Regions from separate parts of the Streptomonospora arabica genome, predicted to be linked through region 4. Evidence: riboswitches for the same ligand, from Rfam matches in the RefSeq annotation. Region 4 holds a riboswitch; each other region holds the start of a gene.

The links. Region 4 has a riboswitch for cobalamin ahead of ABD284_RS17950 (ABC transporter substrate-binding protein). Riboswitches for the same ligand answer to the same signal wherever they lie in the genome.
Region 1: it holds a riboswitch for cobalamin, as region 4 does, so the genes downstream of both, ABD284_RS19500 (putative cobaltochelatase) here and ABD284_RS17950 (ABC transporter substrate-binding protein) in region 4, are expected to answer to the same signal.
Region 2: it holds a riboswitch for cobalamin, as region 4 does, so the genes downstream of both, metE (5-methyltetrahydropteroyltriglutamate--homocysteine S-methyltransferase) here and ABD284_RS17950 (ABC transporter substrate-binding protein) in region 4, are expected to answer to the same signal.
Region 3: it holds a riboswitch for cobalamin, as region 4 does, so the genes downstream of both, ABD284_RS19565 (energy-coupling factor ABC transporter permease) here and ABD284_RS17950 (ABC transporter substrate-binding protein) in region 4, are expected to answer to the same signal.

The regions. Positions count from the first base shown of each region.
Region 1 covers NZ_BAAAQI010000014.1:57,088-64,060, forward strand. Annotated here, with positions in the region: gene ABD284_RS19495 (amidase) at 1-1,167, opposite strand, end outside; cobalamin riboswitch at 1,445-1,575, shown strand; gene ABD284_RS19500 (putative cobaltochelatase) at 1,632-3,767, shown strand; gene cobO (cob(I)yrinic acid a,c-diamide adenosyltransferase) at 3,907-4,509, shown strand; gene ABD284_RS19510 (GNAT family N-acetyltransferase) at 5,131-5,724, opposite strand; gene ABD284_RS19515 (cobyrinic acid a,c-diamide synthase CobB) at 5,721-6,973, opposite strand, start outside.
Region 2 covers NZ_BAAAQI010000013.1:86,461-93,433, forward strand. Annotated here, with positions in the region: gene ABD284_RS19060 (hypothetical protein) at 1-101, opposite strand, end outside; gene ABD284_RS19065 (DUF3558 domain-containing protein) at 661-1,800, shown strand; gene metE (5-methyltetrahydropteroyltriglutamate--homocysteine S-methyltransferase) at 2,025-4,298, opposite strand; cobalamin riboswitch at 4,455-4,675, opposite strand; gene ABD284_RS19075 (polysaccharide deacetylase family protein) at 5,073-6,587, shown strand; gene ABD284_RS19080 (DUF6461 domain-containing protein) at 6,897-6,973, shown strand, end outside.
Region 3 covers NZ_BAAAQI010000014.1:72,828-79,800, reverse strand. Annotated here, with positions in the region: gene cobT (nicotinate-nucleotide--dimethylbenzimidazole phosphoribosyltransferase) at 1-2,098, opposite strand, end outside; gene cobC (Rv2231c family histidinol phosphate aminotransferase CobC) at 2,211-3,263, opposite strand; gene ABD284_RS19580 (sirohydrochlorin chelatase) at 3,253-4,191, opposite strand; gene ABD284_RS19575 (precorrin-8X methylmutase) at 4,468-5,064, opposite strand; gene ABD284_RS19570 (4Fe-4S binding protein) at 5,104-5,304, opposite strand; cobalamin riboswitch at 5,463-5,669, shown strand; gene ABD284_RS19565 (energy-coupling factor ABC transporter permease) at 5,700-6,437, shown strand; gene ABD284_RS19560 (energy-coupling factor ABC transporter substrate-binding protein) at 6,441-6,839, shown strand; gene cbiQ (cobalt ECF transporter T component CbiQ) at 6,846-6,973, shown strand, end outside.
Region 4 covers NZ_BAAAQI010000011.1:152,450-159,422, reverse strand. Annotated here, with positions in the region: gene manD (D-mannonate dehydratase ManD) at 1-809, opposite strand, end outside; gene ABD284_RS17965 (CBS domain-containing protein) at 1,091-1,813, opposite strand; gene ABD284_RS17960 (universal stress protein) at 2,410-3,306, opposite strand; gene ABD284_RS17955 (response regulator) at 3,445-4,119, opposite strand; cobalamin riboswitch at 4,531-4,712, shown strand; gene ABD284_RS17950 (ABC transporter substrate-binding protein) at 4,786-5,784, shown strand; gene ABD284_RS17945 (FecCD family ABC transporter permease) at 5,788-6,867, shown strand; gene ABD284_RS17940 (FecCD family ABC transporter permease) at 6,864-6,973, shown strand, end outside.

The DNA of each region.
Region 1 (6,973 bases), on a different contig from region 4:
CGCCACCTGGCTCACCGGCAGCAGCAGCGCGTCGTAGCGCTCGAAGAATTCGCGCACACGGTGGTAGATGCGGGTGCGCTCCAGCTCGGCGCGCGCCACGTCGGCGCCGGAGAGCTTGCGGCCTTCGTCGATGTTCCAGGCCAGACTGGGCTTGATCCGCGGGCGCTCGCGGTCCAGCAGCGGTCCCAGCGTCGCCTCGAACTGCCAGGCCCGCAGCGTGCGGAAGACGTCGTCGGCGCCGGAGAGGTCGGGGGCGTCCTCGGCGATCTCGCAGCCCAGCTCGGAGAAGACCTCCAGCGCGGGCGCCAGGGCCTCCGTCACCGCCCGCTCGCACGGGGCCGACCCGCCGAGGTCCGGCGACCACGCCAGGCGCAGGCCGCGCACGTCGGCTTCCAGCGGCGGGGCCAGCGCCGATCCCGGCTCGCCGAGGGCGACGGGGCTGCGCGGGTCGGGGCCGGCGATCACCGACAGCAGCAGCGCCGCGTCGTCGACCTCCCGCGCCATGGGGCCCTGCACCGACAGCTGCGACCAGCCCAGCGGTGCGGGGTGCTGCGGCACCCGCCCCGGCGACGGCCGCAGCCCCACCACGTTGTTGAACGACGCGGGGTTGCGCAGCGACCCGCCCATGTCGGAGCCGTCGGCCATCACGTGCATGCCCGCCGCCAGCGCCGCGGCCGCGCCGCCGCTGCTGCCGCCCGCCGAGCGCGCGGTGTCGTAGGGGTTGCGGGTCAGCCCGAACACGGGGTTGAAGGTGTGCGATCCGGCGGCGAACTCGGGGGTGTTGGTCTTGCCGATGGTGATCGCCCCGGCAGCGCGCATCCGCGCCACCACCAGTTCGTCGCGGTCGGGCACGTGGCCGGCGAAGACCGGCGAGCCGAACGTGGTGCGCACGCCCGCGGTCTCGTGGGTGTCCTTGTGCGCCACCGGCAGCCCGTGCAGCGGCGGGGGTTCGCCGCCCGAGGCCAGCAGTTCGTCGGCGGCGTGCGCCTCGTCCATGGCGCGCTCGCCGCACAGCGTCACCACGGCGTTGACGGCCGGGTTCACCGCCTCGACGCGCTGCAGGTGCGCGGCCACCACCTCGCGGGCGGAGACCTCGCGTGCGCGCAGCATCCGCGCGAGCTCGCGGGCCGGTCGGCGGGTGATCTCGGCGGTCTCGTCGTCGCGCATCGCGGTAGGGTCCTCCGGTCGTCTGATGCTGCCCCGCAGGCCGCGGGCCGGGCGGGCGCTGGTGTCCGGGTGCGGCCATCCCATCCCGATCGGGGCGCCGCCGCAAGGGTGATCGTCGCCGGAGCGCCGCCCCGGCGGCGGGCGGATCTCGCCGAGGCCGCTGCGCTGCGCGGCGGTGGACGCGGTGGAGGCCGGACGGGCGCGGTATGAGACTCTTGTTGGCGGTGCCGGCGCCGGGCGTACCCGGCCGGGAGCATCCCGGCCGCGCCGCGGCGCGCAGGAACCCGGTGTGAATCCGGGACGGTCCCGCCACTGTGACCAGGGAGCGGCCCCGCAACGAGCGCCACTGCCGGAACCCCTCCGGTGGGAAGGCGGCGGGCGAGCGGTGATCTGGAAGCCAGGAGACTGCGCGGCACCGGGCAAGACCCCTATGGGCGTGGACTCCCGAGGAAGGACTGACCTGCGTGAGCGCTCCTGCTCGCTACCCCTTCAGCGCGGTCGTCGGCATGGACGACCTGAAGCTCGCGCTGCTGATCAACGCCGTGTCCCCGGACGTCGGCGGCGTACTGGTCCGCGGTGAGAAAGGGACCGCCAAGTCGACCGTGGTGCGCGCCCTGGCGGCGCTGCTGCCCGACCTCGACGTCGTGCAGGGCTGCCGGTTCGGCTGCGACCCCGCCGCCCCCGACCCCGAGTGCCCCGACGGCCCGCACGCCGACTCCGCGGTGCCCGGCGAGCGCCCCGCGCGGCTCGTCGAACTGCCGGTGGGCGCCAGCGAGGACCGGCTGGTGGGCTCGCTGGACATCGAGCGGGCGCTGACGGAGGGCGTCAAGGCCTTCGAGCCCGGCCTGCTCGCCGAGGCGCACCGCGGCGTCCTCTACGTCGACGAGGTCAACCTGCTGCACGACCACCTCGTCGACCTGCTGCTGGACGCGGCGGCCATGGGCACCTCGCACGTTGAGCGCGAAGGCGTCTCGGTGCGCCACGCCGCGCATTTCCTGCTCGTGGGCACGATGAACCCCGAAGAGGGCGAGCTGCGGCCGCAGCTTTTGGACCGCTTCGGCCTGACCGTGGAGGTCGCCGCCACCCGCGACCCGCAGCTGCGCGCGGACGTGGTGCGCCGCAGGCTCGCGTTCGAGGCCGACCCCGAGGGCTTCGCCGCCGGCTACGCCCGGGACGAGGCCGAGCTCGCGGGCCGCATTCTGGCCGCCCGCAAGCGCCTGCCGGGCGTGGTGCTCACCGACGCCGCACTCCGGCAGGTCACGGCGGTCTGCGCGGCCTTCGACGTCGACGGCCTGCGCGCCGACATCGTCACCGCCCGCGCCGCCATGGCGCTGGCCGCCTGGCGCGACCACGGCGAGGTGGCACCCGAGGACGTGCGCGACGCCGCCCGCCTGGCGCTGCCGCACCGGCGCAGGCGCGACCCCTTCGACGCGCCCGACCTGGACGAGGACCGGCTGCAGGAGGCGCTGGACCAGGCGGGTGATGCGGACCCAAAAGACCCGGGTGAGCCGGACGGCGCCGGCGACGACACGGGCGGCGGTGGCGGCGGCGCCGAGGCGCAGGGCCCGGACCCCGGATCCTCGGCGGAGGAGCCCTCCGCGCAGCCGGGCGAGGGCGACGGCGACGGGCAGGGCCCGCAGGACTCCGGTCCCGACTCCGGCGAGGCGCCCGGCGGCGATGCCGGGGGCGCCCCCTCGGGTCCCCGGCCGGCGGGCTCCGGCGACGCCGACGGCGACCCCGGTGGCGAGCAGTCGCCGCCGCGGCCCCAGGATCCGGACCGGGGACCGCAGGCGGAGGCCGGCGAGACCTACCGGCCGCGCCTGTTCAGCCTCGACGGCGTAGGCGAGGGCGCGCCCGGCCGCCGCTCCCGGGCCGAAACGCCCTTCGGCCGCACCTCGGGCGCGCGCGTGCCCCGTTCGGCGGTGCGCGGTCTGCACCTGACCGCGACCCTGCGCGCGGCGGCGCCCTATCAGCGAGCCCGCGGCCGTAGGGGGCCGGGGCTCATCGTGCGCCCCGGCGACCTGCGCGAGTCCGTGCGCGAAGGCCGCGAGGGCAACCTCGTGCTGTTCTGCGTGGACGCCAGCGGCTCCATGGCCGCCCGGCAGCGGATGCGCGCCGTCAAGGGCGCTGTGCTGAGCCTGCTGCTGGACGCCTACCAGCGTCGCGACAAGGTCGGTCTGGTCACCTTCCGCGGCACCGGCGCCCAGGTGGAGCTGCCGCCGACCTCGTCGGTGGAGGCGGGCGCGCGCAGGCTGCGCGAGCTGCGCACCGGGGGGCGCACCCCCCTCGCGGCGGGGCTGGCGCGCGCGGCGGAGGTGCTGCGTGTGGAGCGGCTGCGCGACGCCGCCCGCCGGGCGCTGCTCGTGGTGGTGACCGACGGGCGCGCCACCCGCGGCGGGCTCGACGAGGCGCTGCGCGCCGGCGCGCGGATCGGCGCCCGGGGCGTGCACGGCATCGTCGTCGACTGCGAGTCGGGGCCGGTGCGCCTGGGCCTGGCCCAGCGGCTGGCCGCCGAGATGGGCGGCGAGTCGGTGCACCTGGAGGAGTTGGGCGCCGACGCGCTGAGCGGCCTGGTGCGCTCCAACCGGCGCGCCGCCTGAGTACCCGTCGGGCGAAGCGCGTCCGACGCGCCGCCCCGGACACCGGTCGTCCGCAGCCGCGCTCCGGCGGCGCCCGGACCCGCGGCCTCCGGCGTCCGAGAAACGCGAGAAGTCCGAGAACCGAGGGGAAGAGACCACGATGCCGCAGGGCAGACCCGCTTACGTGCCCGACGACGGACTGACCACGCGCCAGCGCCGCAACCGACCGCTGCTGATCGTGCACACCGGTCCCGGCAAGGGGAAGTCGACCGCCGCTTTCGGGCTGGCCACCCGCGGCTGGTCGCAGGGCTGGGACATCGGCGTCTTCCAGTTCGTCAAGTCGGCCAAGTGGCGCATCGGGGAGGAGCGCGCGCTGCGCGTCCTCGGCGAGTCCGGCGAGGGCGGCCGGGTCGACTGGAACAAGATGGGCGAGGGCTGGTCGTGGATCCAGCGGCAGGGCACCGAGGAGGACCACGCCGCCGACGCCGCGGAGGGCTGGGCCCAGATCAAGCGCGACCTTGCCGCCGAGACCTACCGCCTCTACGTGCTCGACGAGTTCACCTACCCCATGAAGTGGGGCTGGGTCGACGTCGAGGACGTGGTCGAGACGCTGGCGCAGCGCAGCGGCCACCAGCACGTGATCGTCACCGGCCGCGACGCCGACCCCCGGCTGCGGGAGGCGGCCGACCTCGTCACCGAGATGACCAAGGTCAAGCACCCCATGGACGCCGGCCAGAAGGGGCAGCGCGGCATCGAGTGGTGAGCTGACGCGGCTCCCGCCCGCCGCGCACCGGACGTTCCGCGCGCTTTTCGGACGTTTCCGCGAGGCGGCCGGGGAACCGGTGGTGGGCCCGCCTCCGCGCGGGCCGCCCTCGGCGGGGCCGGGCGGGACGCCGGTCCCGCCCGCCGGCGACGCAGACGAGGCGCCGCGGACGCGGCCGCGAACCGGGCTCCGGGAGGAGGCCTACGCGGCGCCGGCCGAGGGGATGTCGGGCCGTGGGCGGCCTGCCTCCACGAGGACGTTCGTCTGGACCGCCATCGGCACCTCTCAGCGTGGTCGGGCGCCTATCACGGCAGGCAGGCCGTGCTGACCGAGCTGCTCGGCCCTCTGCAGGCCCGGCTCGCGCCCGGTGCGCGGTCGCGCCGCACCGTTCCACAGCCGAGGGAGACCCGCGTGGTGGTCGAGGCCGCCGGCGCCGGCGACGCGACCGCGACCGGCCGCGTCTGCGAGAACGAGTACCGCCGGGTGTTCCGGATGAAGGGCGGGCACGGCGGTGCGGGTCGAGGAGTACGCCGACACCGAGCTGATGGCCGCGGTCCCGGGCGCTTCCGCACAGCCGCCGCCCGCATGAGCCTCCAGCCGCTCGGCCGAGCCGGCGTTGGGCTAGGCGGTGCCGTCCCGGCCCAGGTCGGCCGGGATGAGGCTGTAGACCGCCAGGTCGGCGCGGCCCTCGTGCAGCGGCATCGCGTTGCGCTCGGTGCCCTCGTAGGTGAACCCCGCCTTCGCGGCCACCCGCCGCGACGCGGTGTTGCCCGCGGCGGCCTTCAGCTCCACCCGCTCGAAGCGCTGGTCGAGCAGCGCCCACCGCGAGAGGGCCACCACCGCCTCGGTCGCCAGCCCGCGTCCCCGCGCCCACGGCCCCATCCAGTAGCCGACCTCGGTGGAGCTCGCGCGCCACATGGTCCGGGTCAGGCCCACCGAGCCGGCGTAGGCGCCGGTCTCGGCCTCCACGGCCGCCCACTGCTGGCCGTCACCGCTCACCCGCGCGTGCGGCGCGGACACCAGGCACCAGTCCTCGGCGTCGGCGCGGGTGTAGGCCTTTCCGGGACGCGGCATGGGCAGCCAGCGCTGCACCCCGGGGTCGCCCGCGCCGCGCAGGACGGCGTCGATGTCGTCGCCGGTGTGGGCCCGCAGCACGAGCCTCTCGGTGCGCAGCACCACCGACGGCATGAGCGGCGATTCGTCGGCGCCGGTCACTCGGCCACCCCCTCGGTGTCGGCACGCGCGGCCGCCAGGAACCGTTCGGCGATCGCGGGTTCGCCGGCCCAGTGCACGTGCAGGTAGGAAGCGCTGATGCTGCCAGAGCCGTAGCCCTCGCCGCCACCGGATTCCCACTGCCAGGCCGGCTGCGCGCCGGAGCGCGGATCGACCGCCGTGCGGTGGAACTCGTGGCCGCGCACGCGGGCGCCCCGGCGCGCGAGCACCGTGTCGCCGACCGCCACGGCCGAGCGGTAGCCCAGGGTGAGGGAGCCCGTCATCGCGGCGTCGGCGGGCAGCACGCCGCACATCGGCGCGCCGTCCAGGCTGCGGGAGAGGTAGAGCAGCCCGGCGCACTCGGCGGCCACGGGCGCACCGCGCGCGGCGAGGCCGGCCACGGCGCCGCGCAGCGCGGCGTTGGCCGACAGCTCGGCGGCGTGCACCTCGGGGAACCCGCCGCCGACGATGAGCGCATCGGTCCCCTCGGGCAGCGCCTCCTCGCGCAGCGGGTCGACGGTGTGCACCTCGGCGCCGCCGGCGCGCAGCAGCTCAGCCTGCTCGGTGTAGCCGAAGGTGAAGGCGGGACCGCCGAAGACGGCGATCCGCGGCGGGCGCGGCGGCGCCGGCCCTCGCGGCGGCCGCACCTGCGCCTGCGGGTCCCACGGCTCGTCCGCCAGCGCGGGGGCGGCGCGGGCGACGGCGCGCACCGCCTCCAAGTCGCAGGAGGCGGCCACCAGCTCGCCGAGCTCCCGTACGGCGCGGCGGGCCTCGTCGGCCCGCTCGGCGGCGGGGATCAGGCCGAGGTGGCGGGAGGGCGTGCGCACCTCCTCGCGGCGCCGGATCGCGCCCAGCACCGCGGTTCCCGCGTCTTCCAGCGCGGCGCGCAGGATGCGCTCGTGGCGCTCGGAGCCCACCCGGTTGAGGACCACCCCGGCGATGCGCACCCGCGGGTCGTAGGTGCAGAACCCGTGTACCAGCGCGGCGACGGAGCGCGCGGCGCGCGAGGCGTCGACCACCAGGACCACCGGTGCGCCCAGCAGCGCGGCCACGTGGGCGGTGGAGCCCGCGTCGCCCGGCCCGGCGAAGCCCGCGGAGTCGGCGGCGCCGTCGAACAGGCCCATCACGCCCTCGACGACGGCGATGTCGGCGCCCGCCGCACCGTGCAGGAACAGCGGCGCGACGCGCTCCTCGCCGCACAGCACCGGGTCGAGGTTGCGCGGGGGCCGCCCGGTGGCCACCGCGTGGTAGC
Region 2 (6,973 bases), on a different contig from region 4:
ACGATCGCCAGGACGAAGACGGTCCAGGCGAAGGGCCCGTAGCCGCTTCGGCGCCGCTGCTTGGAGGGCGGCGCGGGGCCGCCGGAGTCCGACGATGGCAATGGGGGCCTTCCCGCCCCTGCGGCCGCGCGGACCGGGGGCTGTCCCGGACGGATGAGAGGAAGCGGTTTCCACCGTAGTCCGCCGCCAGGTCCCGTACTCCCTCCGCCGTTGCGATCGGGCAACGATCCGCCGCCGCGGCACGGTCCCCGCGGGCGCGTCCGGTTCCGGCCCCGGTTGCTGCACCGCCTACCGGGTACCGCAAACCTCGCTGCCCAGGACACGAAAGAGTACGGTCCTGGCACGAAACGGTGACGATATCCGCAGGTTCGGCCCTCCCCCGTCACTCTCGCGTGCACACTCGGACGCTAGGATGCGAACCCCGGCCCCGGTCCGCGAACCTCCACCCGCGGGCACGGTCGGCCGCGACGCGGCCGGGGGCCGTGAACGACCCGTGCCTTCGGCGCGGTCACACCTGCGCCCGGAACCGGTCCGGGAGCACGCGCGTCCCCCCGCGGCCCGCCCACGGCGACCGAGGGCGGCCGCAGGGGTGGTGGAACCAGAAGCACGCCGACGCGCGTCTCAGACAGCGTTTCGAATTCAGCTGGCGCGAGGGGAGTCATGAGCGACAACGGGCCCTACACACAGCCTCCGCAGTATCCGGAAGGCGAGGGCGGCTCGGGCGGGCAGCAGCCGCCCTACGGCGGCTACGGCCAGCCCGGACCCGACCAGGGTGCGCCTCCTCCCCCTCCCGGGCAGCCCTACGGCAGCGGGCCTTACCAGGCGCCGCAGCAGCCGTACCCCCAGCAGCCCCAGGGCGGTCCCTACGGCGACCCCTACAACGATCCCTCGGGCGGCCAGCCCGGTTACGGCCCTCCCGGCGGCTACGCCCCCCAGGGCCCTCCCGGCGGGCCGCAGTTCCAGCAGCCGGCCGAGCAGCAGATGTTCGCCGGCGGCCAGCCGCCCTACGGCCCCGGCGGGCCGGGTGGGCCGGGCGGGCCGATGGACCCCGGCGGCGGCTACCCGCCGCCCAAGAAGAGCAAGGCCGGCCTGTTCATCGTCATCGGCGGCGGCGCGGTGATCGTCGTACTGGTGATCGCCGTGCTGGTGGTGCTGCTGCGCACCCCCGGCGAGCAGCCCCCCGTCACCGACCCCACCCACACGCCGGACGAGACCACCCAGCCCCCGGACGAGGACCCGAGCGGCGACACCGGGGACGACACCCAGCAGGCCGGCGGTCCGCCCTACGCGCTGCCCGAGGACCCCTGCTCCGCGATCCCGGCGGACATGCTCGCCGAGCACGGCATCCAGGACGGCAGCAAGAACCTCACCGACTCCTCCTCGTCGTGCAACTGGTACGTCGACGGCGAGGGCGAGACCTACGGCGGGCTCTCGCTCACCTACCAGACCCCCTACGGCGGCTCCGACTCGATCGAGGGCGCCAAGGAGGAGTTCCAGTCCAACCTGGACTACGCCACCGACGAGAGCAACAGCTACAGCGAGCTGGAGGTCCACAACGAGGAGGAGGCGGACCTGGGTGACGAGGCCGTGCTGGTGTTCTCCACCGAGGTCGTGCTGAGCACTCAGGACTCGGTCTCCACCATGCTGATCCGCCAGGGCAACATGAACGTCGAGGTGCGCTACTCCCTCTCCCCCGGCCTCTCCGCCGACGAGGACACTCCGGCGCCGCTGGAGTTCTCCGACGTCGAGAGCCTGATGCACGACCTCGGCGAGGAGTCGCTCAGCCCCATCGGAGGCTGACGGCCGCCGCGCACTGCGCGCGAGCCGAGCAAGGGGGTGCGGCCCGCGGGCCGCACCCCCTTCGTGTGTCCGTGTTCGTGTGCCCGCGGGTTCGTGTGCCCGCGGGTTCGTGTGCCCGCGGGTTCGTGTGCCCGCGTGCCCGGTTCCTGCGGCCGCCGAGTGCGCGGTCGCGGGCCGGGGGCGGCGCCCCGGCCCGCCTACGGCCGCCCTACCTCAGCGGCCCGTCAAGCACGCCCCAGCTCGGCGCGGACCCGCCGCGCCGCCTCGACCATGTTGCGCAGCGCCGGCTCGACCTCCGCGTACCCGCGGGTCTTCAGTCCGCAGTCGGGGTTGACCCACAGCTGCTCCGGCGAGAGCGCGCTCAGCGCGCTGCGCAGCGACTCCTCGATCTCCGGAACCGAGGGCACCCGCGGGGAGTGGATGTCGTAGACACCCGGGCCGATCGCCCGGCGGTACCCCTTCGCGGCGAGGTCGCCGACGAGCTCCATGTGCGAGCGGGCGGCCTCCACACTGGTGACGTCGGCGTCCAGCGCCTCGATCGCCCCGACGATCCTGCCGAACTCCGAGTAGCACATGTGCGTGTGGATCCGGGTGCTCGCGGCCACGCCCGAGGTCGCCAGCCGGAAGGAGTCGACGGCCCAGGCCAGGTAGCCGGCACGCGCCTCCTCACGCAGCGGCAGCAGCTCGCGCAGCGCGGCCTCGTCGACCTGGATGTGGCGGATGCCCTCCTTCTCCAGGTCGGCGATCTCGTCGCGCAGGGCCAGCGCCACCTGCCGGGCGGTGTCGCCCAGCGGCTGGTCGTCGCGCACGAACGACCACGCCAGCATGGTCACCGGGCCGGTGAGCATGCCCTTGACCGGCCGGGCGGTGCGGGACTGGGCGTAGGTGATCCAGTCGACGGTCATCGGCTCGGGGCGCGACACGTCGCCGTAGAGGACCGGCGGGCGCACACACCGCGACCCGTAGGACTGGACCCAGCCGTTGGCGGTGGTGGCATAGCCGTCGAGCTGCTCGGCGAAGTACTGCACCATGTCGTTGCGCTCGGGCTCGCCGTGCACGAGCACGTCCAGGCCGATGTCCTCCTGGAGCTTGATGACGCGGTCGATCTCCGCACGCATCAGGCGCTCGTACTCCGCTCCGCCGATGCGCCCGGCCCGGTGGTCGGCGCGGGCCCTGCGGACCTCGGGCGTCTGCGGGAAGGAGCCGATGGTGGTCGTCGCCAGCACGGGCTCCTTGCCGGCGACCGTGCGCTGCTCGTCACCCACCCGGCTGGTCTCGCCGCCCAGCGCCTGCAACCGGGCGCGCACGCGGGAGTTGGTGAAGGACGCGGGCGGGGCGCCGCGGGCGGCCTTCAGCTCCGCCGTGACGGCCTCGTCCCCCTCGGAGAGCGCGCGGCCGAGCAGCACCACCTCGTCGACCTTCTGCTTGGCGAACGCGAGCCGCTCGCGCACCGCCGGGTCCATGCCGGGCTCGGCGTCCAGGTCGATCGGCACGTGCAGCAGGGAGCACGAGGTGCTCACCTCCACCCGGCCGGCGAGCCCCAGGACCGAGCCCAGTGTGGACAGCTTGGCGGGCAGGTCGGCGCGCCAGACGTTGCGCCCGTCGACGACACCCGCGACCAGTGTCTTGTCACCCAGGCCGGAGACCCGCGCCAGCTCGCCGACCCCTTCGGGGCCGCTGACGAAGTCCAGGCCGATCCGCTCGACACCGGTGCCCTTGAGCACCTCCAGCGCCTGCGCGCCGATCGCGCCGAAGTAGGTGGAGACCAGCAGGTCGGGCCGCCGGGCCTGGTCGCCCAGGCGGCCGTAGGCGTACTCCAGGCACGCAAGCTCGGCGCGGCCCTCGTCGCTCGCCAGGATCGGCTCGTCGATCTGCACCGACTCGGCGCCCACGGCCGACAACCGGGCGAGCAGCTCGGAGTAGCACCCCAGCAGGTCGTCGAGCAGGTCCAGGGGCCGCCAGCCCTCAGGGGCGTCCGCGGCGGGCTTGGCCAGCATGAGCAGCGTCAGCGGCCCCACGAGCACCGGCCGGGTCGGCACGCCCAGCCCCTTGGCCTGGGTGTACTCCGACAGCGGCTTGCCGCCCGCCAGGCGCGGCCGCGTCGCGGGCGACAGCTCGGGGACCAGGTAGTGGTAGTTCGTGTCGAACCACTTGGTCATCTCCATGGGCGGGAGGTCGCCGGTCCCGCGCGCCATGGCGAAGTAGGCGGCGAGCTCGGACTCGCGGTCCTCGGCGGCCTCGAACGCCGCCCGGAAGCGCTCGGGCACCAGCCCGAACAGGACCGCGGCGTCGAGGACGTGGTCGTAGTAGGAGAACGTGTTGGAGGGGATCGCGCCGATCCCGGCGTCGCGCAGCGACTCCCAGACTCCTCGGCGCAGGCGTGCGGCGACGGCGTCCAGGTCGGCTGCGCTGGAGCGGCCGTCCCAGTAGGACTCGCAGGCGCGCTTGAGCTCCCGGTCGCCGCCGATGCGCGGGTATCCGTGGACGGTCGTGGGCATCATGCGGCACCGCCCGCGGACGTGTGGCCTTCTCGCATGGCTTGTTCTCTCCCTCGTCGATCAGCCGGACGATCCGCGGCCGCGGGAGAGGGTGTGCGAGCGCACGCGCGTCACCGCCCTGGCCCTCCCTCGAGGCGCACGGACCACCGCGGGCGCGTTCGCCCGCGGGCGGTGGCAGGTATTCGGACTCGTGGGCACGGCACGGCCCGTTCGGGCCGCTCCTCCTACCGGCCGCCGCTTCCCAGGCGCGTACGCCCAGTGCCGATGACGGCTTTCGTTCCCACTTACCGCTGCGGGGCAGTCCCGGATTCGCACCGGGTTCCCTCTTGCGACACGCACGGCGCAACATGCGTGTACCGACCGCGGCTGCAACTATAGTCCAGGCAGTCACGGCCGCCCGTGGACGCCTCCCCACACAGCGTTCCCGGGCCCGCACAGCGACCGGACGAGGCCTGGTGGCCGCCGCCCCGAACCGCTCCGACGGAACGCGAGACCGATCCGCTGCGGCGGGCTTTGCCAACCTTGTGCGGTTGTTGGCTGCAACATGACGTCTTCTGTCGCCTAATTCGCCCCTGCGGAGATTACCCTCGACCGATGGACCGTGTCCGAATCGATATGTCATTCGCGGAACCCGCGCGGATTCCCAGGGCGACACATTCACCGGCACCCGACTCCAGAACCGTGAAGGACGCGCACCAGTTGAAGCACCAGCCAGTCGGCTCGCATCCGGGGTCACGGCCAGGCGCCGTCACGCCCCGTTCCCGATCAGCAACCGTGCGTACGGCACCCGGCGCGGCGGCTCTGGCGCTGCTTCTGGCGCTGACCGCCTGCACGGGCGGCGATGCGGACCCGGCGGCGTCGGACGCCTCGGCGTCGGCCTCGCCTCGGGCCACGCCCGCCACGGGCGCACCGGACGAGCTGACCGCCGTCGACACGGAGCACATCCCCGGCCTGGAGGAGCAGACCTCCACCAAGACCCTCGACGGCGGTGTGGAGACGCACGTGTCCTACCCGCGCGTGCCCAAGGCCGGCCCGTTCACCGAGCGGCTCGGCGAGATCACCGCGCAGGAGGCGCGGGACTTCGCGAGCGCCGAGCGGGGCGCGAAGTCCTACACCGTCGACTGGCAGGTGAGCGCCGCGGGCGGCAACGTCCTGGCGGTCCGCCTCACCCAGCACGAGAAGGACGGCGACGGCGAGCGCACCGGCTACTCCACCTACTGGTACAACACCGAGTCCGGCCGCACCGCCTACTCCACCGAGCTGCTGGACGGCCAGGGCAGCCTGGAGGAGCTCGACGGGCTGGTCAAGAAGCGGCTGAAGGACCGCGACGGGGTCGACGTTTCGAAGCTGCACCCCATCGCAGAGATGTACGACTCCGTGGGGTTCAACCCCGACGGCGGCCTCGTGGTGGAGTTCGACGAGGGCCAGATCGCCCCGGCGAAGAAGGGCCGGGTCCGCGCCGTCGTGCCCCGCAAGAAGGCGGCGCCGCTGCTGTCCTCGTTCGGCGAGCGGGCCCGCGAGGCGGCCGTGGTGGTCACGCCCGAGTTCGAGATCGAGAACGCCGCGAGCGCCCCCAAGGACAGCCCGCCCGAGGGCAGCGTCCCGGGGACGTTCGCCACGGACCCCGACGAGGTCGACTGCGACGATCCCGACTCCAAGTGCATCGCTCTGACCTTCGACGACGGTCCGGGAGGGCGCACGCCGGAGCTGCTGGACGCACTGGCGAAGTACGACGCAAAGGCGACGTTCTTCGTCACCGGCGTGCCCGTGCGCGAGTTCCCCGACACGGTCCGCCGCGAGTACGCCGAGGGACACGAGCTGGCCAACCACACGGTCCACCACCCGGACCTCACGTCGCTGGGCAAGGGCGAGATCGACGACGAGCTGGCGACGGTCAACGGGCTCGTCCGGCGCCAGACCGGCTACAGCATGGACCTGATGCGCCCGCCCTACGGCGCCACCGACGAAGGGGTCGCCGACGTCACCGCGGAGCTCGGCCAGGCGCAGATCCTGTGGAGCATCGACACCAACGACTGGCGCGACCACGATGCGGATCTGGTCAGCGACCGCGCCGTCGAGCGCGCCCGGCCCGGGTCGATCGTGCTGATGCACGACATCCACGGCTCGACGATCGACGCCGTACCCGAGATCCTCAAGCGGTTGGACAAGAAGGGTTACACCATGGTCACGGTGTCGCAACTGCTCGGCGAGACCGACCCCGGAAAGAAGTACATCGACGGCCACCCGCCCAAGCCCGAACCGTCGGCCTCGGCGAGCCCGTCGAACTGACGCGAGGCCGTGACCCGGGCTTTCGTCGAAGCGGAGGGTTGACCGACCGCGGATGAGCGGCGACACCACGCGGGGTGTCCCCAGTGCGGGGCACCCCGCGTGCGCGCGTAGGCTGGGGCGCCGTGGCACTGGGACGGACCCCCCGCCGGATACCCGGGTACCCGCGCAGGGACCGCCGAACCGCGCCGACGTGTCCTCTACCGGCCCGCTTGAGCGGGGCTCCCTGGGGAACGCGAAGGATGAGGGCGGTCGTTCCCGACGATGTGAGCAGCCACCACAGCGTGCCCCGTGGACGTGAAGGGAATTCCGATGGCCGTTGCGTTGGCCCGCGACTATGCCTGGTTGCGGGAGACTCAGCCGGACCTCGCCGAAGCGTACTGCCTCTC
Region 3 (6,973 bases), on a different contig from region 4:
AGACCAGGTCGCGGGCGACCTCGATGCCGGCCTCGATGGCGTAGTCCGCCTGGGTGCGGCTCATCGCCGGGCCCCGGGTGAAGTCGGAGGTGCCGCGGGCGACCTTGCGCGGCAGCAGTCCCGGCACCGCGGGCAGGTCCGAGGCCACACCCACGTCGACGATGGTCACCTCGGCGCCCACCTGCTCGGCGAACGCGTTGACCACGGCGCCGTCGCCGAGGAAGTTGTGCACCATCTGCGCGGTGACCTCCTGGGGCCAGGAGGTCACACCCTGGGCGTGCACGCCGTGGTCGCCGGCGAAGACCGCCACGGCGGCGGGTTCGGGTATCGGCGGCGGACACTCCCCGGCGAGTCCCGCCAGCCGGATCGAGACCTCCTCCAGCACGCCGAGCGAGCCGGGCGGCTTGGTCATGGCCGCCTGGCGTTCCTCGGCGTCGTTGACGGCACGCTGGTTCAGAGGGCCGATGGCCGCGATGGTCTCCTCCAACAGGCTCGTTGCCGCCTGGCCCGGCAGGCCGCGGCGGCCGTAGTGCTCCCGGTGCACCGCCCAGTGCAGCGGGCGCCCCCGCGCCCAACCGCCCATCGCAAGCTCCGGTTCGGGCGGGAAGTCCTCGACGTAGCCGACGCACAGGTAGGCCACGACCTCCAGATGGGGCGGCAGGTCCAGCGACGCGGCGAGCTCGCGCTCCTCGAAGAAGCTGACCCAGCCCACGCCCAGGCCCTCGGCGCGCGCGGCCAGCCAGAGGTTCTCCACGGCCAGGGCGGTGGAGTAGGCGGCGGTCTGCGGCTGGGAGTGCCGGCCCAGGGTGTGGCGGCCGCCGCGGGTGGGGTCGACGGTGACAACGATGTTGACGGGGGTGTCGAGGACGGCCTCGACCTTGAGCCCGGAGAACGCGCGGGCGCGGGCGCCGGGCAGGGCGCGGGCGTAGGACTCGCGCTGCGCCTGCACCAGCTTCTGCACGCGCGAGCGCACGTCCTCGTCCTGCACGACGATGAAGTCCCACGGCTGGGAGTAGCCGACCGACGGCGCGCGGTGGGCGGCGTCGAGGACGCGCTCCAGGACCTCGTCGGGGACGGGGTCGAGGCGGAAGCCCATGCGCACGTCGCGGCGCTCGCGGATGGCGCGGTAGACCGCGTCGCGCTCGGTCTCGCCGTAGGCGTGGGCGTCGGGTTCGCCTCTGCTGCGGGCGGGCGCGTGCCCGGGGGCGGGCGCCTGCTCCTGCGCCTGCTGTCGCTGCTGTCGCGCGCCGGCCGCGGGGGCCTCGGCGCGCTCGCCGTCCGGGTCGTCGGGGTGCTCCGGGTAGGAGGCTGCGGCGTGTGCGTTCACAGGTGAGTCAACTTCGTTCGGGGTCGGTGGTCCGTCTTCGGCGGCACCCTCGCTGGGCGCCGCGCGCTCGGGCGCCTCGGGTGTTTCAGGCCGGGGCGCCGCGCGCTCGGGCTGCGCCGGCGGAGCGCCGCGGGCGGCGGGTCCTGGCGCGGGGGTCCGGGAGGGCGGCGGGTACTGCGGTGCCATCGGGGCCGGGGGCCGCCGGCCGGCGGTGCGTTCCCGCTCGCGGGCGGGCTCTGGTTCGGGGGAGTGCGCGGGCGGCGCGGCGGGCGGAGCGTCGCCCCCCGGTCTGCGCTGCGGCTCCGGGGAAGGCGGCTGCCCGCTGGCGGGCTCGCGGGGTTCGCTGCGCTGGGCGTGGCGTGCCTGCGGTGCGGCGGCCGCGCCCTCGCGCTCGCGGTCCTCCTCATGCGCGGTGCCGGCGTCCCGCTGGGAGCCGCGATCCCGCCCGGGGGCCCGCTCGGGGGCCGCGTCCTGGACGCGGTTCTGCTCCTCCTCGGCGTCGCGGTCCTGGCCGGCGCCGCGGAAGGGGATCACGTTCGGGCGCTCATAAGGCGTGCGCGCGCCGCCGGATCCACCGCCGCGCCGCCGGTCGACCGGGGCGTGGAAGGGGTTGGGGCGCTGCTGCCCGGTGCGCGCGCCGGACTCCGGCTCCCGCGAGGGCGCGGTCCCGGAGCCGCGCCCGGTCTCGGGCAGGTCGTCGAGCAGCCCCTTCCACCCCCGCTCGGACTCGGGGTTGTCCTCGGCGCCGCGGCGCCGGTCCTCACCGGTCATGTCGTCCCCCCAGGACGGGCCGGCGGCACGGGACGCCGGCGGTCGTCAGCACTGGACACACGCATCGCAATCCTCACAACGCCGCGCGGGCACCCGCCGCCTCGCAGCGATCTCATCGCAACTCTGCCAGAGTCCGTGTCAGCCGGAGCGACGTATCCCGGTCGCGCACCGCCACCCGCAGCCAGTCGGGTCCCAGCCCGGGGAAGGTGTCGCCGCGGCGTACGGCGATGCCCGACTCCCGCAGCCGGTGCCGCAGCGACCGCCCGTCGGCCGCCCTGACCAGCAGGAAGGAGGCGGCTGCGGCGGGAGTGACGTGGAGCCCGGTGGCTTCCAGGTCCGCGGCCAGCTCCGCGCGCCTGCCCGTCAGCCACCGCGCCCATTCCTCGGCCTCGGCCAGGGCGCGGGGCTCGCAGCAGGCGGCGGCCGCCGCGAGCGCGGGGGTGGAGACCGACCACAGCGGCTGGGCTCCGGCCAGCAGATCGACGGTGGAGGGCTCGGCGAGCACGTAGCCGGCGCGCAGCCCGGCCAGGCCCCAGGTCTTGGTGAGGCTGCGCACCACCACGAGCCCCGGAACCCCGGTGCGCCCGGCCAGCGACTCCGCCTCACCGGGGACGCAGTCGGCGAAGGCCTCGTCCACCACGAGGACGCGGCCCGGCCGGGCCAGGCGCTCCAGCGCGGCGGCCGGGTGCAGCACCGACGTGGGGTTGGTGGGGTTGCCCACCATGACCAGGTCGGCCTCCTCGGGAACGAGCTCCGGGTCCAGCTCGAAGCGCGGCGCCGGCAGCACGACCCGCTCGACGGGGTGGCCGGCCGCGCGCAGGGCCGCTTCGGGCTCGGTGAACTGGGGATGGACCACGACCGCCCGGCACGGCCGCAGGACGCGGGCGAGCAGCACGAAGGCCTCGGCCGCTCCGGCGGTCAGCAGCACCTCGGCCGGGTCGCGGCCGTGGCGGCGGGCCACCGCCGCACGGGCCGGCGCGGGATCGGGGTAGGCGGCGACGCCGGACAGCGACGCCGCGATCCGCTCGGCCAGCCAGTCCGGCGGGGCGCCCGCGCGCACGTTGACCGCGAAGTCGAGGAGGCCGGGGCCCGTCTCGGCGTCGCCGTGGTGGCGCAGGCCGGGGCCGCCCTCGGCGGCGGCGCGGTCGGGCGCCTCAGTGCCCATGGCCGTGCCCGTGGCCGTGGCCGTGCGCGGGATCGTCGGGGTGGTGGTGGGGGGTCTGCGCGGCGCCGACCTTCTCCTCGAAGCCGGGCAGCGCGATGCGGTAGACGCAGGTGTCGCAGTTCATCCGGATGTCGCCCGCGCGGGCCTCGTCGTAGCGCTCGGCGATGACGTCGGCCAGCCCGTCGCAGTCGCCGACGACCTGCGCGCAGCGGACGTCGAGGTCGGGGTGCTCGCCGGCGAACTCCATGGTCTGGTCGGCCACCCGGTCGGGCAGCACGCCGGAGAACAGGAAGTAGGGCAGCACCACGATGCGCCGGGCGCCGAGCCGGCGGATGCGCTCCAGGCCTTCGGGGACGCTGGGCCAGGCCAGCGAGATGAACGCGGGCTCGACGAAGTCCACGCCCCGCGCGGCCGCGTGGCCCTCCTGCAGCAGGCGCGCGACCTTGCACACCTCGGCGTTGGCGTCGGGGTCGGTCGAGCCTCGGCCCACGAGCAGCACGGCGGTGGTCCGGGCTCCGGCGCCCTCGTCGCCCGCGTCCTCGCCTTCGTCGGACGGCGCGGTGTCGAGGACCTCCTCCAGGCGCTCGGCGAGCAGCCGAAGCACCGTGGGGTGGGGGCCGAGCGGGCGCCCGTAGGCGTAGTCGAACCCGGAGTGGCGCTCCTTCTCGCGAGCGAGCGCGCCGGGGATGTCGCCCTTGGCGTGGCCGGCGGCCACCAGCATCATCGGCAGGGCGACCACCCGCTGGTGGCCCTTGCCGTAGAGGTCGCCGACGGCCTCGGTGAGCGGGGGCGGCGAGAGTTCGATGAAGCCCCCGGCGACCTCGCGGTCGGTGAAGCGGCGGCCCAGGCGCTCGACGAACGCCTCGAAGTCCGCCACGCCCTTGTCGTCGCGGGTTCCGTGTCCGACCAGCAGCAAAGGGGGTTGCATCCGATTCCTAACCGGTGAGTGGGGTGTTTCGGACACGCCTTCAGGCAGCGCTGTCCGACTTGTCGGGTTGGGGGAGAGCCGCGTTGCGACGGCGGTGTGCTCGGATGCGCAGGGGCCCGGACCCGCGGGGTCCGCCGCTGCGCGGCGCGGTCGGCCCGGCGCCGTGCGGCGCCGCTGCCGCCGCCTGTTCGCGGTGGCCGGCTCCTCCTCTCTGACTCCTCGTTCAGCGGGCCGTGCCGGCGCGCGCCTCGCGGCGCGCCGCCGACGGTGCCCGGCTCACTCGGGTACGGGTACGGGACCGTACAGCAGAGCGTTCAGCGCCGCAGCGGCGACCGCCGATCCGCCCTTCTCCGAGACGTTGCTCACCTGCGGCAGTCCGCTCGCGCGCAGTTCGGCCTTGGACTCCGCGGCGCCCACGAAACCCACGGGCAGGCCGATGACCAGCGCGGGCTCGACCTGGCGGGCGACGATCTCGGTCAGCGCGGTGGGGGCGCAGCCCACCACCCAGACGGCGCCGGGGCCGACGTCGGAGTAGGCGGTGCGCACGGCCGCCGCCGAGCGGGTGATCCCGGCTGTGCGCGCCAGGCGCTCGGCGCGCGGGTCGGAGATGCGGCACACGCAGTCGCGGGCGGTGATGCCCGCGGCGACCATCGCGACGTCGGTCACCACCGGTGCGCCCTCGTCCAGCAGCCGGGCGGCCTTCTCGACCGCGGCGTCGTCGATCACCAGGTCGGCGGCGTAGTCCAGGTCGGCGCTGGAGTGGATGACCCGCTCGGCCACGGCGCGGCTGAGCGGCGGCATGGGCCCCAGGTCGACCCGGGAGCGCAGGATGGCGAAGGACTCGGTCTCGATCGGGTGCACCCGCCGCTCCACGGTCGTCTCCTCCCCCTTGCTCCTGCTCTACCGGCGCGGTCACTCATCCAGGACGGCGATCGCGTCGGCCGGGCAGATCTCCACGCACTCCAGGCAGCCCGTGCACCGGTCGCCCAGTACGGCCAGGCGCCCGCCCTGCGGTCGGAGCGCGTGCTCCGGACAGGTCAGCAGGCAGGCTCCGCAGGCCGTGCACGACGATGTCACAGCCACCGGAGCGGTGGGCTCGGCGGGGTCGGGCAAGGCGCTCCTTCCGTGCGGCGCCGGCGCTGAGACCAGTGCCACCGCGGCGTCCCGGTGGCCCCTCAGGCGCGGCGCAGGCCCAGCGTACACGGGGTTTCGGGCAGGACCGCGGCAGCGCCCACGGGATGTCCTCCTATTGCGGATCCGCCGCTCGGGCCGTACGTTCGATGGGCCGTGGTGTTCGGGAAGTCCGGTTTGAAACCGGCGCGGCCCTCGCCACTGTGAGCGGGAAGTCCAATGCCCCGACCGCCGTTCGCGGCACGTCGGCGCAGGCCACTGGGAGCACCAGCGACGCTGCTTCTGGGAAGGCCGGCGGAGGGCGGCGACCCGTCAGCCAGGAGACCGGCCACGGCGCGACGACCGTCCACGAGGTGCTGGAAGTTGGGTCCCCCGAGATGCATATCGCTGAAGGCTATTTGCCCTGGCAGCACGCCGCTGCCTGGACCGCCGCCGCGGCCCCGTTCGTCGCGCACGGTGTCCGGTCGCTCACGCAGGCCGTCCGTGCCGACCCCGATGCCAAGCTGCTCGTCGGCGCCGCCGGTGCGTTCTGCTTCGTGCTGTCGGCGCTGAAGATCCCGTCGGTCAGCGGAAGCTGCTCCCACCCCACCGGTGCCGGCCTGGGCGCGGTGCTGTTCCGCCCGCCCGTCATGGCCGCGCTGGGCACGATAACCCTGCTGTTCCAGGCGCTGCTGCTGGCGCACGGCGGGCTGACCACCCTCGGAGCCAACGTCTTCTCCATGGCGGTGGTGGGGCCGTGGGCGGCCTACGGCGCCTACCGGCTCGTCCGCGCGGTCACCGCCTCCGCCGGCGAGCAGACCTCGCTGGGCGCGGCCGTGTTCTGCGCCGCCGCGCTGGGCAGCCTGGCCACCTACACCATGACCAGCGTCCAGCTGGCCCTGGCCTTCCCCGACCCCGCATCCGGGTTCCCCGGCTCGTTCGCGACGTTCGCCGGTATCTTCTCGGTGACCCAGGTCCCGCTGGCCGTGATCGAGGGCCTGGTCACCGTGGTGCTCGTGCGGCTGCTGTGCCGAGTCAGCCCCGACCAGCTGCGCCGGCTGGGAGTACTGACGCGGCCCGCCGCCCCGGCGCCCTCCGCCGACGCGACCGAAGCGACCGAGAAGAAGGCGGGCTGAGAGATGCCGAGGACCGCGACCACCTGGCTGCTGATCGCCGCCGCCGCGCTGATCGCCGTGCTGCCCCTGCTCATCGGGGCCGGCAGCCACTTGGAGGAGCCCTTCGCCGGAGCGGACGCGCAGGCCAAAAGCGCCGTGACCGACATCGACCGCGGCTACGAGCCGTGGTTCACCTCGATCTACGAGCCTCCCTCCTCCGAGATCGAGTCGGGCATCTTCGCCCTGCAGGCCGCGATCGGCGCCGGGATCATCGGCTACTACTTCGGCGTCGTCCGCACGCGCAGCAGGCTCGCGGGAGGCCGGGCGGCGCCGCCGGACGCCCCGCGCACCGAGACCGCCGAGCGGTCCGCGGACGCGGCTGCCGACACCGCCGAGGCGGACTCCGGCTCCGCGGAGCGGTAGCCGCGCGTGCTGGCGATCGACGCCGCCGCCTACACCAGTCCGTGGCGGCGGGTGCATCCCGCCGCCAAGGGCCTGCTGTTCGGCGGCCTGCTGGTGTGCGCGCTGGCGCTGCCCACGTGGCCCGCCGCGCCGCT
Region 4 (6,973 bases):
ATGGCGAGCGGCGTGGTGGTGTGCCGGCGCACGAGCCGCAGGGCCTCCTGGTTCTCGGCGGGGGTGACGTCCTCCAGCCAGAACAGGTCGTAGGGCTCCAGCGACCTGCCGAGCCGCGCCGCCTCGATCGGGGTGAGCCGGTGGTGCGCGTCGTGCAGCAGGGGCGGCTCCGGGCCGAACTCGTTGCGCACGGCCTCGAAGACGGCGGGCACGTGCCGCAGGTAGCTGCGCGTGTCCCAGTCCTCCTCCGCGGGGAGGGAGCCCGGCTGGGCCGGCTCGTGGTCGTAGCGCACGCTCTTGTCGGCGTGGCGCGTCTCGTTGGAGGCGATGCCGTAGATCGACTTCAGGCCCGGGACGCCCGTCTGGACGCGGATGGCGCGGTACCCCTGCTCCTGGTGGTCGCGGATGCTGTCGAACAGCTCCTCCAGGCTCCGGCCCGACGCGTGGCCGTAGGCGAGCAGGCCCTCCCGCGAGGCGCCGCCGAGCAGCTGGTACACGGGCAGCCCGGCGACCTTGCCCTTGATGTCCCACAGGGCGGTGTCGACCGCGGCGATCGCCGCCATCGTGACCGGGCCCCTGCGCCAGTACGCGCCGCGGTAGAGGAACTGCCAGGTGTCCTCGATGCGGCTCTCGTCGCGGTCGATCAGCAGCGGCACGACGTGGTCGCGGAGGTAGGCCACCACCGCGGACTCGCGCCCGTTGAGGGTCGCGTCGCCGAGGCCGGTCACCCCGTCCGCCGTGGTCAGCTTCAGGGTCACGAAGTTCCGGTCGGGGCTCGTGACGATCACTTCGGCGCGTGTGATGGCCATGTCTTCCTCGTCGCATTGGGGGGTGAGCCGGACGCGGCGTCCGGGCCGGCGGCCGGATGGACGGCCATACTCTCATCGGCGTCCGGGAGCACGGCCACCGGCGGTCCGACTCACTGCGCGCCGACGAGGCCGCGGCTCCGCCGGTTCGGGCGAGGGCCCGCACCCGGCTTCGGGTACGTGTCCCTGCGGCGGCGGCCTCGTCGGGAGTCTGCGACGGCGGGATCGGGCGGCCCGGCCGGTCGGCGAGGACCGGCACCGGCGGCGCCGGTCGGCCGGTCCGCTCAGAGGGTGCGCCACGTGATGTAGGGCGGGAGGACGTCGTCGACGTCCCAGCTGATCCGGTTGTCGACCGAAACCACGCCCTCCAGCCCGGCGGCCATCCGCGTCAGGCACGCGGCGGTGCTGCGGTGCAGCGCCGAACCCGTCAGCGTGACCACGCCGTCCTCGACCGATGCGGCCGCCACCGTGCCGTGGACCGCACTCGTGGCCGCGCCGATCTCCCGCTCGACCGCCGCGGCGATGTCGCCGTCCGCGCGCTGGAACACCCGCAGCAGGTCGCGGCGGGAGGCGATGCCCAGGAGCAGGCCGCCGTCGTCGACGACGGGCAGCCGCTTGACACCGTGCCTCTCCATGAGGCGGGCGGCCGCGACGACCGACGCGGTCGGCGCGATCGTGACCGCCGGGCGGGTCATCACGTCGGCGGCGGTACTGCCCGCCGCCTTGTCCTCGGCGGATTCGGTCAGCAGGCCGCCCGGGCTGAGCCGGGCACGCAGCCGTGCACGTGCCGGCGTCCGGTACGGGCGGCGGTCGCCCGCGGTCGTGAACTCCTCCTTGTGCAGGAGGTCCTCCTCGCTGACGACGCCCACGACGCGCCCGTCGGCGCCGAGCACCGGCAGGGCGCTGACGCGCCTCTCCACCAGCGTGCGCACGATGTCCCGATAGCCGGTCCGCTCGTCGACCGTGGCGACACCAGTGGTCATGACGTCGCCGACTGTGCTGTCCATCCGGTTCCCCCCGTGCCGGTCCCGGACGCCGCTCGGGCCTCCGGGACATCTCGCTCTCCGCCGTCCACGTTCCTCCGGCACCCGCCCCGCCGACAGAGCCGGCCTGCCCGGCCTCGCGCGGCCTTCGTTCCCGCGTATACGGGACCTCGGTCCTGCCGGCGGGCGCGGCCGACGTGCAGTCGTGCGGCGTCTGCCTTCGCCGGAAGGCGGCGCGGTCCGGCGGCCGCGCCGCGGGCGGACGGTGGGTCCGCCCGCGGCGGTCGGTGTCGACGACCTGGACGGTGCGGAAGGGCGGCCACAAGCCTGCGCGTATCGGGCCGTGCATCCGCGGGCGGACGGTGGGGGCGCGGGGCGCGCCGGGTGGGAGCGTGGGGCGGAGGTGGCGGCGCGCCGGTCGGCCGCGTGCGTACGGTCGTGTTCCCGGCGCGTTCTTCTGCTTCCAGCCTCCGCCGCGCGCCGCTGAGCCGACCGTGCCCGCGGGCCTGTGGGGGCGGACCTTCGGCCCGGACGGCGGCGACCTCCGCCGTCCGCCCGGGGCCCCGTCGGGCCCGTTTCGAGGCGGAGGCGCCCCTCGCTCCAGCGGCGGCGACGCGGTCTCAGTGCTTCTCGGCGCGCAGGACGGCCACCGGTACGGCGCTGTGGGAGAGCACCGACTGGCTCACCGATCCCAGGAGCATCCCCGTGAAGCCTCCGCGCCCTCGGCTGCCCACCACCAGGAGGTCGGCGTTCTCGGACGCGTCCACCAGCACACGGGCGGGGTGGCCGGCCTCGACCAGTTCTTCCACCGCGACCTGCGGATAGTGCTCGCGCCGGCCCGCCAGGGACTCCGACTGCAGGCGGCGGGCCTCCTCCCTGGCCGCCGCCTCCTCGGCGGAGTCGAAGGCGTAGCGAGCCGGGACCTCCAGCGAACCGAGGCGTCCACTGGAGAACCGCGCGTGGGCGGTCACGGCGCGCAGCGCGGCGCCGCGCCCGGCGGCGGTGGCGAAGGCCCACGCCGCCGCCGAGTGCGCTGCGGGCGAACCGTCCAGGCCCACGACGATGCGCCCCGCGGCCGGTTTGGGCTCGCGGTCGGGCACCACGACGACGGGGCAGCGGGCCGTGGCCGCCATCTCCATCCCGGTCGAGCCCAGCAGCGCCGCACCCAGCCGGCTCCGCCCGCGGGACCCGATGACGGCGAGCTCGGCCTCGGCCGCCTCCAGCAGCAGGATCGGTGCGGCGTCGCCGACGTCGAACTCCGCCTCCACCCGCAGGCCCGGCACGCGTTCGACGGCCCGGTCGCGGGCGTGATCGACGAGGCGGCGGGCGAACTCCTCGATCGAGTAGTCCGGTATACCCGCGGGCACCGTGTGGTAGAGCGGCCAGTCGAAGGCGTAGACGATGCGCAGCCGCCGGTCGCGCCGAAGCGCCTCGTCCGCGGCCCAGTCCAGGGCGCGCAGGCTGCCCTCCGTCTCGTCGACCGCTGCCAGAACCGGCGCGCCTGATCTGTTCTCCATCACTGTCTCCCGCCGTCGCCCGGGGCTTTCATGACCGACGGTAGGCAGGCGGCGCGGCCGCGGGCAGCGGCGAAGGGCGGTGGCGCGCGGGCCCTGCGCCCGCGGAGGAGGGGACCTTCGGCCCGGCGGAGGCGGGGCTCAGTCGGCGTCGCGGCGGTGGGGCTTCTGCGACTTGAGCTGGGCGGCGTAGGCGGCGGCCTGGGTGCGGCGCTGCATCTCCAGCTTCGCCAGCACGCTGGAGACGTAGTTCTTGACGGTCTTCTCGGCCAGGAAGATGCGCTCGCCGATCTGGCGGTTGGTCAGCCCTTCGCCGATCAGCTCGAAGATCCGCCGCTCCTGGTCGGACAGCTCGGCCAGGGGGTCGGTGCGCTGGGCGTCCTCGCGGATGCGGCGCATCATGCGGGCCGTGCTGCGCGGGTCGAGCAGGGACTCGCCCGCGGCGACCGTGCGGATGGCGCCCACCAGGTCGGAGCCGTGGATCTGCTTGAGCACGTAGCCGGAGGCTCCGGCCATGACGGCGTCGTAGAGCGCGTCGTCGTCGGCGTAGGAGGTGAGCATGAGGCAGGCCAGGTCGGGCAGGTCCGAGCGCACCTGGCGGCAGACCTCGACACCGCTGCCGTCGGGCAGGCGGACGTCGAGCAGGGCCACGTCGGGCCGGACCGCGGGAATGCGCGCGGTCGCTTCGGCGGCGCCGGCGGCCTCGCCCACCACCTCGATGTCGGGCTCGTCGCCGAGCAGGGCGCCGACTCCGCGGCGCACCACGTCGTGGTCGTCGACGAGGAACACGCGGATGGGGGCGTGGGCCTCGGCCATGGCAGGTCACCTCACTCTGCTGCGGCGGCGCTGCGCTTCGACCGCGCACCTCCGCCGTCTCCCGGACTGGCGTACCCGCTCGCGACGCCGCTCCCACCCGCCGGGCGCGCCTGCGAGGGGCGGGACGCGCCGCCGCACGCCCGCGAACAGCGAAACCGCAGGTGCGTGCGCATGCGCGGACGACGGCGGTCGCAGAAGAGGGGACGGAGGTCCCGGCCCGACCGGGACCTGCGCCCGAACGCACGGCGTCCGCCCCGCCCCTCCGGCAAGAAAGCGCGACCGCCGACCGCGCCGGTGCAGGAACCGCGGCCGCCCCCTTGGGGGACGTGGCCGCGCCCGCGGCTCCGCGAACCGTCCGGCACCCGGGCGGCCGACCGCTCCCCGGGCCCGAGGGCCGAGAGCGCGGCGTGCTAGCGTCGGCGGCGCCGTGGTGAACGGGAATCCGGTGTGAAACCGGTGCGGCCCTCGCCACTGTGATCGGGAGTGCTGTGTCGTTCGTCCGAACGGGCCACTGGGGCGCGATCCCTGGGAAGGCCGGACACAGCGCGCGTTCACCCGTCAGCCAGGAGACCGGCCACGGCACCGCACGACCCGATTCCACGAGGACCTGGAAAAGGCGGTCTCATGGCCCCCGTATCTTCATGTTCACCCCGTGCCGCGTGCGCGATGGCCTGCGTCGTCCTGCTCGCCGGCTGCGGCGCCCCCGCCCCCGAGCAGTCGGTCGGCGAGGACGCCGTCACCCGTACCAACTGCGGCATCGACGTCGCCGTGGAGGCGCCGCCCGAGCGTGTCTACGCCGCATACCAGCCCGGCATCGAGGTCGCCCACGCCCTCGGGCTCAGCGACCGGCTGGTGGGCACCGCGTTCCTGGACGCCGAGGTGCTGCCCGAGTACGCCGACGAGCAGGCCGCGGCCGACTACGTGCCGACGCTCCCGAGCAGGGAGGGACTGCTGGAGACCGAGCCCGACTTCGTCATCTCCGGATTCAACGGGTTCTTCGCCGAGAACAGCCCGGACCGCTCGGTCGGCACCCGCGCGAGCCTGCGCGAGCTCGGGGTGCAGAGCTGGATCCTCAGCCCGCTGTGCCCCAGCGAGGACGGGTTGACCGACCGGGCGATCGACCCGGAGTCGGTCCGGGTGGACAGCGTCTACCGGGACCTGCGCGACCTCGGCGCGCTGTTCGGCGCCGAGGACGAGGCCGAACGGGTGATCGCCGACATGCAGGAGCGGATCGCCGCCGTGGAGGCGAAGGTGGAGGGGGCCGAGCGCCCGTCCGTGGCGATCGTCTCCCCCGGCGAGGACGGCGGCTACCGGGTGGCGAGCGGAGTGGACTTCGGTACCCGGATCATCGAGCACGCGGGCGGCGTCAACGCCTTCGCCGACCTGACCGGGAAGCGCAACGTCGACGTCGGTGTGGAGGAGCTCGTCGAACGCGATCCCGACGTCATCCTCACCGACGCCTGCTGCGACGCCGGGATGACTACGCAGGATGCCCGGGACGAGGTCCGGGCGATCATGTCGGACCCGGCGCTGGAAGGGGTGGCGGCCGTCGCCGAGGGCGAGGTCCACCCGTTCCTGTTCGCCGACCGGGCGGCCGGGGTACGGGCGGCGCACAGCATCGAGCTGGTGGCCTCCCGCATCCATCCGGACCTGGTCGAGCAGTAACCCGTGACCGGTGCGACCGCGCCGCCCGGGACCGGATGCGCCACAGCGCCCCGGGCGCCGGGCGAGCCGCGCCGGGGCCTGCTGTCCGGCCGCGCCGGCCGGGCGGCGGGCCTGGCGTCGGCCGGTCTGGTGCTGGCGGCCGCGTGTGCTCTGTCGCTGGTCACGGGCAACTACGCCCTCTCCTTCACCGACGCGGTCTCGGCCCTGGTCGCGCCCGCCGGCAGCGAGGCCGACCGGATCGTGTGGCAGGTGCGCGTGCCCCGCACCGCGACCGGGGTGCTCGCCGGGGTCGGCCTGGGCATCGCGGGTGCCGTGATGCAGGGGCTGACCCGCAACCCGCTGGCGGGGCCGGGCATCCTCGGCGTCAACGCCGGTGCGGCGTTCGCCGTCGTGGTCGCCATGTCCGTTTTCCAGGTGGGCGCCCTCACCGGCTACCTGTGGTTCTCCTTCGCCGGGGCCGCGCTGGCCGCGGTCTTCGTCTACGCACTCGGTTCGCTCGGCGCCGGCGGCGCGGCGCCGGTGAAGCTCGCGCTGGCCGGTGCGGCGCTCAGCGCCATGGTGGGATCCGCGACCACGGCCATCACCCTTCTCGACCCCTCCGCACTCGACGGCTTCCGGTTCTGGACCGTGGGTTCGCTCACGCGCGCCGACACCGGGCAGCTGCTCGTGGCCGCCCCGGCCGTCCTGGTGGGCCTCTGCCTGGCGGCGGCGGTTCGCCGCGAGCTCAACACGGTCGCCCTCGGTGAGGACATGGCCCGCGGCCTCGGCACGCGGCTCGCGTCGACCCGTGCGCTCGGGGCCGTCGCGGTCGTGCTCCTGGCCGGAGCCGCCACGGCGATCGCCGGGCCGATCACGTTCGTCGGCCTCGTCGTGCCCCATATCGCGCGGGCGCTGACCGGACCGGACTACCGGTGGATCATGCCCTGGTGCCTGCTGCTGGCGCCGGCCGTGCTGGTGCTCGCCGACGTACTCGGCCGGGTGCTGATCCGCCCGGAGCAGCTCCAGGTGGGCATCGTCACGGGGCTGATCGGCGCGCCCTTCTTCATCCACCTGGTCCGCAGGCGGAAGGTGGCGCAGTTGTGACCCCCCAAGACCGCGAGGCACTGGTGCTGCGCAGCCCGCGCGCCCGCGTCGTGTTCGTGCTCGGGCGCCGGTCCACCGTCCTGGCGGCGGCCGTCTGGCTGCTGGC